Regions from separate parts of the Thauera butanivorans genome, predicted to be linked through region 2. Evidence: predicted binding sites of a transcription regulator. Region 2 holds the regulator's gene; the other holds the start of a gene.
What was found. Region 2 encodes FNR, which switches genes on or off when oxygen is low (the NO sensors DNR and NnrR bind a similar motif). Its sites were predicted from a motif close to TTGANCTAGNTCAA; they were not measured.
Positions count from the first base shown of each region.

Region 1 (4,560 bases), 850 kb from region 2:
CAATTGAACAGCCGCTCCCGGCTTGCGAACCTTATTCGAACGCCAATGCGTCGACCGCTGCTTACCCTTCGACGCGGCAGGCCTGCACCTTCCAGCGCCGTACTCCGCGCTGCGCGAGTCCAGCGCCGAGGCGGTCCAGTTCGTCCCTGCCGAACAGGCCGGCATGCCAGGTCGTTCGGCATTCGTGGTCGACGCTGCTGGCCAGCAGCAGCTCCAGCGAGCGCTGCGCGGCGCTTGCGCTGCCAGGCGTGGCGGTGATCGCATCGTAGTGTTCGGCCGGGCCCTTGATGTCCAGCCCCACCCAATCGAGCAGCGGCAGCAGCGCGGCGAGGCGGTCGGGATACATGCCTGCAGTGTGCAGCGCGGTCTCGAAGCCGAGTGCGCGGACTTCGCGCAAGGCCTGCGGCAGCGCCGCCTGCAGGGTCGGTTCGCCGCCGGAGAACACCACGCCGTCGAGCAGGCCGCGGCGGCGTTCGAGGAAGTCCAGCACTGCCTGCCATGGGCGCTCCGCTTCCGCCCCCGCCGGGATCAGCTGCGGATTGTGGCAGTAGCTGCAGCGCCACGGGCAGCCCTGGCAGAACACCACGGCGGCCAGCCGGCCGGGAAAGTCGATGGTGGTCAGCGGCACGAAGCCGCCGACGCGCAGGCTGGACATGGGGGAGCCTGCTTCAGCCACCGAGGCCGCAGCGATTCTCAGCGAAGAAGCGGCGCTCGGCGTGCTCGCCCTTCTTGCCGGTGTTGAAGCTGGCGACCGGGCGGTGGTAGCCCATCACGCGGGTCCACACTTCGCAGGGCTGGCGCTCTTCGTCGCTGAGGGTGACGGCGTCGGCGAGATGGCGGGTTTCGCTGGCGGTGTGCATGTTCATGGTGTGCTCCTTGTGGAAAAGTGGAATGTCAGGCGGCGAGCCGTGCCCGCTTGGCGGCGAGGCGCTCTTCGTCGCACTTCGGGCAGAAGGCGTGCTCGCCGGCCAGGTAGCCGTGCGCCGGGCAGATCGAGAAGGTCGGCGTCACGGTGATGTAAGGCAGGCGGAAGTTCTCCAGCGCGCGGCGCACCAGTCGCTTGCAGGCTTCGCCGCTGGACAGGCGCTCGCCCATGTAGAGGTGCAGCACGGTGCCGCCGGTGTATTTGCGCTGCAGCGCCTCCTGCCGGGCCAGGGCTTCGAAGGGGTCGTCGGTGAAGCCGGCGGGCAGTTGCGAGGAGTTGGTGTAGTACGGCTGCTCGGTGGTGCCGGCCTGCAGGATGTCCGGCCAGCGCTTGCGATCCTCGCGGGCGAAGCGGTAGGTGGTGCCCTCGGCCGGGGTGGCCTCCAGGTTGTACAGGTGGCCGGTTTCCTCCTGGAAGGCGGTGATGCGGGCGCGCACGTGATCGAGCAGGCGCACGGCGAAGGCGTGGCCCCGTTCGGTGGTGATGTCTTCGGCATCGTTGCTGAAGTTGCGGATCATCTCGTTGATGCCGTTCACCCCCAGCGTGGAGAAGTGGTTGCGCAGCGTGCCGAGGTAGCGTTTGGTGTAGGGGAACAGGCCCTGGTCGATGAGGCGCTGGATCAGCTTGCGCTTGATCTCCAGGCTGTCGCGGCCGATCTCCAGCAGGCGGTCGAGGCGGGAGAACAGGCCGGCCTCGTCGCCACGGTGCAGATAGCCCAGGCGCGCGCAATTCACCGTCACCACGCCCAGGCTGCCGGTCTGCTCGGCGCTGCCGAACAGGCCGTTGCCGCGCTTGAGCAGTTCGCGCAGGTCGAGCTGCAGGCGGCAGCACATGGAACGCACCATGTTGGGCTGGAGTTCGGAATTGACGAAGTTCTGGAAGTAGGGCAGCCCGTACTTGGCCGTCATGTCGAACAGCAGCGCGGCGTTGTCCGACTCCCACGGAAAGTCCGGAGTGATGTTGTAGGTCGGGATCGGGAAGGTGAACACCCTGCCCTTGGCGTCGCCGGCCGACATGACCTCGATGTAGGCGCGGTTGATCAGGTCCATCTCGGCCTGCAGCTCGCCGTAGGCGAAGGGCATTTCCTCGCCGGCGATGACGGGGATCTGCTCCTTCAGGTCGTCCGGGCAGGTCCAGTCGAAGGTGAGGTTGGTGAACGGCGTCTGCGTGCCCCAGCGCGAGGGCACGTTGAGGTTGTAGATGAGTTCCTGGATGTGCTGGCGCACCTCCTCGTAGCGCATGTTGTCCTTGCGCACGAAGGGCGCCATGTAGGTATCGAAGGACGAGAAGGCCTGCGCCCCCGCCCATTCGTTCTGCATGGTGCCGAGGAAGTTCACGATCTGCCCCACCGCGCTGGACATGTGCCTGGGCGGACCGGCCTCCACCTTGCCCGGCACGCCGTTCAGGCCCTCGTGCAGCAGGGTGCGCAGCGACCAGCCCGCGCAGTAGCCGGACAGCATGTCCAGGTCGTGGATGTGGAGGTCGCCCTCGCGGTGCGCGGCGCCGACCTCGGGCGGGTAGACGTGCGACAGCCAGTAGTTGGCGGTGACCTTGCCGGCGACGTTGAGGATCAGCCCGCCCAGCGAATAGCCCTGGTTGGCGTTGGCATTGACCCGCCAGTCGGCGCGGGTGAGATATTCATTGACCGAGCTTTCGACATCGACCTGCACCTTGCGCTCGCCGCGCAGCGCCGCGTGCCGTTCGCGGTAGACGATGTAGGCGCGCGCGGTGGCGGCGAGGCCGTCGGCGATCAGCGTTTCTTCGACCACGTCCTGGATCTGCTCGATGCCGACCGCCTGATTGCCGAAGCGGTGGGCGAGCACGCGCAGCACCCGCTCGGTGAGACGGGCCGCTTCGTCGTCGCCGTATTCGCCGCTGGCCCGGCCCGCACGGGATAGCGCGGAACGGATCTTGCCGGCATCGAAAGCAGTGCGACGGCCGTCGCGCTTGATCACCCTGCGTGCGCTGATCACGCTGGCGGGTTCGGGCGGATTCTGCATTTTCGTCCCCTTGATGCACTAAATGTAGTTGAATTTTTCACTCAAACAACTACATGTTGATTTGACATACATCAATAAGATCTCCATCCGAGCTTGCCGCCCGCGTTTGCACTAATGCCGGATGGATCGGCAGCAGGGCCGGAAGCTGCGCCGGCACGCCTATCCGCGCGCGGCTGCCGCCCTGTTCCCGCTGTGCTTGCGCCCTTCGTCCTCGAAGCGGTAGGAGGTCAGGAACTCGACATCGACGCCGGTTTCGAGCAGCTTGCCGGCTGGCGGAAATGCGCGCTGCACGCAGTCGGCGCGCGGGCAGACGCGGCAGCCGGGGCCGATCGGCACCACCTCGCGCTGCGCGTCGAGGTCCAGGCCGTCGGCATAGACCAGCTCCCGGGCATGGCTCAGTTCGCAGCCCAGGCCGATGGCGAAGGACTTGCGCGGCACCCGCCAGCCGCCGCCGCCGCGCCCGATGCTGCGGGCGATGCCGAAGAAGCGCGTACCGTCGGGCATCTCCGCCACCTGGGTGAGGATGCGCCCCGGCTGAGTGAAGGCATCGTGCACATGCCACAGCGGGCAGGCACCGCCGTGACGGGCGAAATGGAAAGCCGTCGCGCTCTGGCGCTTGGAGATGTTGCCGGCCTGGTCCACCCGCACCAGATAGAAGGGCACGCCACGGGCACCGCTTCGCTGAAGCGTCGACAGGCGATGGCAGACTGTTTCGAAGCCGACGTGGAAGCGCCGCTGCAAAGCCTCGATGTCGTAGCGCGAGCTGCGTGCCGCGGCGCGAAAATCACCATAGGGCAGCAGCAGCGCACCGGCAAAGTAATGTGCCAGCCCCTGCCGTGCCAGGGCGCTGGTCTGCGCATCGGAAAAACCGGCGGCGGCAATCTCCGCCTCGATGACATCACGGTGTGCGATCAGCGCCAGCTGGGTGGCGATCTGGAAGGCCTGCTGGGCGTCCGACAGATGCGTCGCCACTGCGAGGCGGCTGCGGCGCGCATCGAAACGCCGCAGCATGCCGTCGGCAGCGGTGTTGCCGAGCCCTTCGACCTCGATGCCATGCTCGTCATGCAGGATCCTGCGCAGGGCCGCGGCACGCTCGCCCGGCACCAATCCTCCCCTGCCCGCCCGCTCCTCGGCCAACGCATCCAGCGTATCGATGTAGTTGTCGCGCCGGTTGAAGAAATCACGCACCTCTTCGTGCGGCAACGGTGCGAGCAGCGTCGGCAGTTGATCGCCGTGCAAGCGATCGGCCAACTGCGCATATTCGTCCTGCAGACGCTGGTGGCGCTGGACCAGGCCGACGAAGGCGCTGGCCAGTTCGGGCACCTGCTCGACCATGCGCACCAGTTGCGCCTGGCCCACGCCCTCCCCGGCCAGCAGGCGATCGCGGAACACGTCCCTCAGTTCGCCCAGCAGGCGCCGGTCCTGCTCCTCCGAAAAATCGCTCACTTCGCAGTCGAAAGCCTCGACCAGTTTCAGCAGCACGGTGGCGCTCACCGGGCGCTGGTTGTTCTCCAGCTGGCAGACATAGCTCAGTGAAATACCCAGCCGGGCAGCCATCGCGGCCTGGTTCAAGCCTGCCTGCTCACGCAGGCGGCGCAGGCGGGCGCCAATGAACAGCTTGTGGTTCAAGACCTC
Region 1 is NZ_CP183038.1:2,523,027-2,527,586, reverse strand. Features, by position in the region: gene ACNQFN_RS12355 (GntR family transcriptional regulator) at 1-7, shown strand, start outside; gene ACNQFN_RS12350 (anaerobic ribonucleoside-triphosphate reductase activating protein) at 62-655, opposite strand; gene nrdD (anaerobic ribonucleoside-triphosphate reductase) at 669-866, opposite strand; gene ACNQFN_RS12340 (ribonucleoside triphosphate reductase) at 895-2,925, opposite strand; gene ACNQFN_RS12335 (helix-turn-helix domain-containing protein) at 3,085-4,554, opposite strand.
Region 1: the regulator FNR is predicted to act here: its motif matches at 2,987-3,000, upstream of ACNQFN_RS12340 (ribonucleoside triphosphate reductase).

Region 2 (4,560 bases):
AAGTCGCCGGCGAAAAGCTCGACCTGTCGCTGATCCGCCAGCCCATGTACGCAGTCGCGGCCGAGGATGACCACATCGCGCCCTGGCGCCAGACCTTCGCCATCAACAACCACGTGGTCGGCAGCCGGCGCTACGTGCTGTCGAGCTCGGGGCACATCCTCGGCATCCTGAATCCGATCGTTCATCCGCCGAAGCGGCGCTATTGGGTCGCGGATGCACGCCGTTCCGATACCGCCGATAGCTGGCACCAACGTGCCGAGCAGCACCAGGGCAGCTGGTGGGAGGACTGGATGCGCTGGCTCAAGCCGCGCGTCGGCCCGGAGGTCGAGGCGCGGCCGGTCGCGAACGACAGCTTCCCGGCGTTGTGCCCGGCACCGGGAAGCTACGTGCTGGAGTCCTGAGCCGCGTGCTCAGACCTGGTGGCGTGCCAGGCGGGCAGGATCGTGCAGCGTGATGTGCTTGCCGTGCACGCTGATCAGGCCGGACTCGCTGAGATCGTGGAAGATTCGCGACAGGGTTTCGGGCGTCAGGTTCAGGCGCGAGGCGATCACCTGCTTGCTGGTGGGCAGGTCGATCTCGCAGGGCGAGTCGCTGTCGGCGACCTGCAGCAGATAGCCGATCACGCGCTGGATGCTCGAGCGCAGCGAGTAGGTCTCGACGTCCTGGATCAGGCCGTGCAGGCGGATCGACATGCCGGCGAGCAGCTTGTGGGCGAAGGAGGGGTCCTGGTCGATCAGTTCGCTGACCACGGCCTGGCCGACGTGGATCAGCGCCGTTTCCGTCAGCGCCTCGGCGAACACCGGGTAGGGCTTGTTCATGAACATCACCGCTTCGCCGAAACTCTGCATCGGGCCGATGATCTCGACGACCTTTTCCGTGCCCTGCGGCGAGGAGAAGGCGAGCTTGACCTGGCCCGAGACGACGAAGTAAAAGCCATGCGGCTGGTCGCCGCGCTGGAACAGGACTTCGCCGCGGGCGATGTGGCGGTCGCGGGTGTAGCGGGCGATGCGCTCGATGTCGGCTGCGGACAGTTCGCTGAAAAGCGGAATGCGCTTGAGCAGCGCGGGGATGTCTATTGGTGGGGTGCTGGCCATGTGCGGGCGCTCCTGATGGGAAGCCGTCTCGTTTGTCGGCCTCCATTCTAATTGAGGGCAGGGGCTGCGGCGGCCGTGCTGCCCCTGGAAAAAAGGAAGAACATGTATTTCGCCATCAAGCATCTTCACGTCACCTGCGTGGCGCTCAGCATCCTGGGCTTCCTGCTGCGAGGCTACTGGATGATCAGCGGTAGCCCCTTGCTGAAGAGCCTGCCGGCGCGGGTGCTGCCCCACGTCGTCGATAGCGTCCTGCTGATCACGGCGATCGTGCTGGCGGTGATGATCCAGCAGTATCCGTTCCAGGCTGATTGGGTGACGGCCAAGGTCATCGGGCTGGTCGCCTACGTCGCGCTCGGCACCGTCGCCCTCAAGCGCGGCAAGACGCGCTCGCAGCGGCTGTTCGCGTTTGCCGCCGCGCTCGCGGTGTATGCGTGGATCGTGTCGGTGGCGCTGAGCAAGAACGCTGCGGGCTATCTGGCTGCCGTCGTCTGACGGGACGGTCGAGGCAGCGAGACGGGAAGGGGGCAAAGGCAGGCCGGAAGCAGGCGCTCTCAGCGCCCGCAGCCGGCCGTCTGATGCTGGACCAGCTTGCGCAGCCTGGTCGTGTCGAGCAGGCGGATGTGCTTCTGCTGCACGGCGATCAGGCCTTCTTCCTGGAAGCGGGAAAAGGCGCGCGACACGGTCTCGAGCTTGAGGCCGAGATAGGAGCCGATTTCCTCGCGCGTCATGCGCAGGTGGAATTCGGCCGCCGAGAAACCGCGTGCGGTGAAGCGCTGCGACATGTTGAGCAGGAAGGCCGCCAGCCGCTCCTCGGCGCGCATCGAGCCGAGCAGCATCATCACGCCGTGGTCGCGCACGATCTCGCGGCTCATGACCTTGTGGAACTGATGCTGCAGGCCTTCGACCTCGTGCGACAGCTGCTCGAGCTTGGCGTAGGGGATCACGCACACTTCGCTGTCTTCCAGCGCCACCGCGTTGCAGCTGTGGCTTTCGGTGCTGATGCCGTCCAGGCCGAGGATTTCGCCCGTCATCTGGAAGCCGGTCACCTGGTCGCGGCCGTCCTCGAGCAGCACGTCGGTCTTGAACGAGCCGGCGCGAATGGCGTAGATTGCCTCGAAAGGATCGCCCGCACGGTACAGGCTCTGCTGGCGCTTGACCTTGCGGCGCCCGCCGACCAGTTCGTCGAGCTGGTGCAATTCGCTGTCGGACATGCCGAAGGGCAGACACAGCTCCACGAGATTGCATTGCGAACAGGCGGTCTTCAACCCGTTCATGGTCACTGGCACGCTTGCCCTCATCTGCACGATAATTCCGTTCCCTTCAGACACTGTCCCGGGCGCCCTCACCAGTCCATCGACCCCGGGCTGTTCCTGCCCGTTGATCCACGTCAACCAAAATATTGTGGTGTTCTGCCATTGTTCGGCACACACTCAAGCTTCAGATCATGACCGACCAGAACGAACTCATCTTCGATCCGCAGCTCATCCGCCGATTCGACATCAACGGTCCGCGGTACACGTCCTATCCCACTGCGGATCGCTTCGTCGAGGCATTCAACGCTGATGCCCTCAAGGATTGGCTTGCCAAGCGAGCCATCGGCGGCGTCAGCAAACCTCTCTCATTATACTTCCACATCCCGTTCTGTAACACGATCTGCTACTACTGCGCCTGCAACAAGATCATCACCAAGGATCACGGGCGCTCGGCCAAGTACCTGAAATACCTGGCCAAGGAGATCGAGATGCAGGCCGCCTGTCTGGAGGGCGGCCACCAGGTGACGCAACTGCACCTGGGCGGCGGCACGCCCACCTTCCTGTCGCACGACGAAATGCGGCAGCTGATGGCTTCGGTGCGCGAGCATTTCACGCTGGTGCCGAATGGCGAATATTCCATCGAGGTCGACCCGCGCAAGGTGGATTTCGACACCGTCGCGCTGCTGGCCGAACTCGGCTTCAACCGCATGAGCGTCGGCGTGCAGGACTTCGCCGAAGACGTCCAGCGGGCAGTCAACCGCATCCAGAGCTTCGAGGAAACCAAGCTCGTCATCGATGCCGCGCGCGCCAACGGCTTCAAGTCGGTGAGCATGGACCTGATCTACGGCCTGCCCAGGCAGAACGTCATCAGCTTCAACCGCACGCTCGAACAGGTGCTGGAGATCTCGCCCGACCGCGTCTCGCTCTACAGCTATGCGCACCTGCCGGGCCTGTTCAAGCCGCAGCGCCGCATCTCGCAGGACGACATGCCCACCGCCGACACCAAGCTGCAGTTGCTGCAGCTCGGCATCCGCCGCCTGACCGAAGCGGGCTACGTCTATATCGGCATGGACCACTTCGCCAAGCCCGACGACGAACTGACCGTCGCCCAGCGCCAGGGCCGGCTGCACCGCAACTTCCAGGGCTACTCGACCCAGGCCGAATGCGACCTGCTGGCCTTCGGCGTGTCGGCGATCGGCAAGATCGGCCCGGTGTATGCGCAGAACGTCAAGACGCTCGACGACTACTACGATGCCCTCGACCGCGACGAACTGCCGGTGCTGCGCGGCATCGAGCTGAACGCGGACGACCTGCTGCGGCGCTCGATCATCCAGGCGCTGATGTGCCACTTCGAGCTGTCGATGCAGTCGATCGAGATCGCCCACCTGATCGATTTCCGCGAGTATTTCGCCAGCGAGCTCGCCGATCTGCAGGAGATGCAGAAGGCCGGCCTGGTCAGGATCGACGGCGACTGGATCAGCGTCGAGCCAGCCGGCCGCCTGCTGGTGCGCGGCATCGCCATGGTGTTCGACCGCTACCTGCGTGCAGACCGCGAACGCGCGCGCTACTCGCGCGTGATCTGAGCGACGGGCAGGGGGGGCTCTGCCTGACGGGCGAGCCCGCCTGCGGCACCGCGCCGCAGCAGCGTGCGTGCCGGGGGCGTAGAATAGGCAGCTTTTCTCCCTGGCCCTCTTACCGGTCCTGTTTCGACCATGCCCGAAACCGGCTACTTCGCCGTCTTCCTGATCGGCCTGCTCGGCGGCACGCACTGCGTGTCGATGTGCGGCGGCATCGTCGGCGCGCTCACCGCCCAGGTGCAGCTGCCCGGCCGCAGGCCGCAATGGCCGCTGCACCTGGCCTACAGCGTAGGCCGCATCACCACCTACACCGCGCTGGGCGGCGTGGTGGGCGCGCTGGGTTCGGTCGGCATGCTGTACGACGGCATGCTGCCGGTGCAGATGGGCCTGTACGTGCTCGCCAACCTGATGCTGATCGCGCTCGGCCTCTATCTCACCGGCTTCACCCGCCTGCTGGTGCCGGTCGAGCGTGCCGGCCACGTGCTGTGGCGCCGCATCCAGCCCGCGACACGGCATTTCCTGCCGGCGCGCTCGGTCAAGCAGGCGCTGCCGCTGGGCCTGCTGTGGGGTTTCATCCCCTGTGGCCTGACCTATTCCATCCTGGCGACTGCGCTCGTCACCGGCTCCGGCGTGCGC
Region 2 is NZ_CP183038.1:3,368,320-3,372,879, reverse strand. Features, by position in the region: gene ACNQFN_RS16340 (PHA/PHB synthase family protein) at 1-401, shown strand, start outside; gene ACNQFN_RS16335 (Crp/Fnr family transcriptional regulator) at 411-1,094, opposite strand; gene ACNQFN_RS16330 (SirB2 family protein) at 1,197-1,586, shown strand; gene fnr (fumarate/nitrate reduction transcriptional regulator Fnr) at 1,646-2,392, opposite strand; gene hemN (oxygen-independent coproporphyrinogen III oxidase) at 2,539-3,930, shown strand; gene ACNQFN_RS16315 (sulfite exporter TauE/SafE family protein) at 4,060-4,560, shown strand, end outside.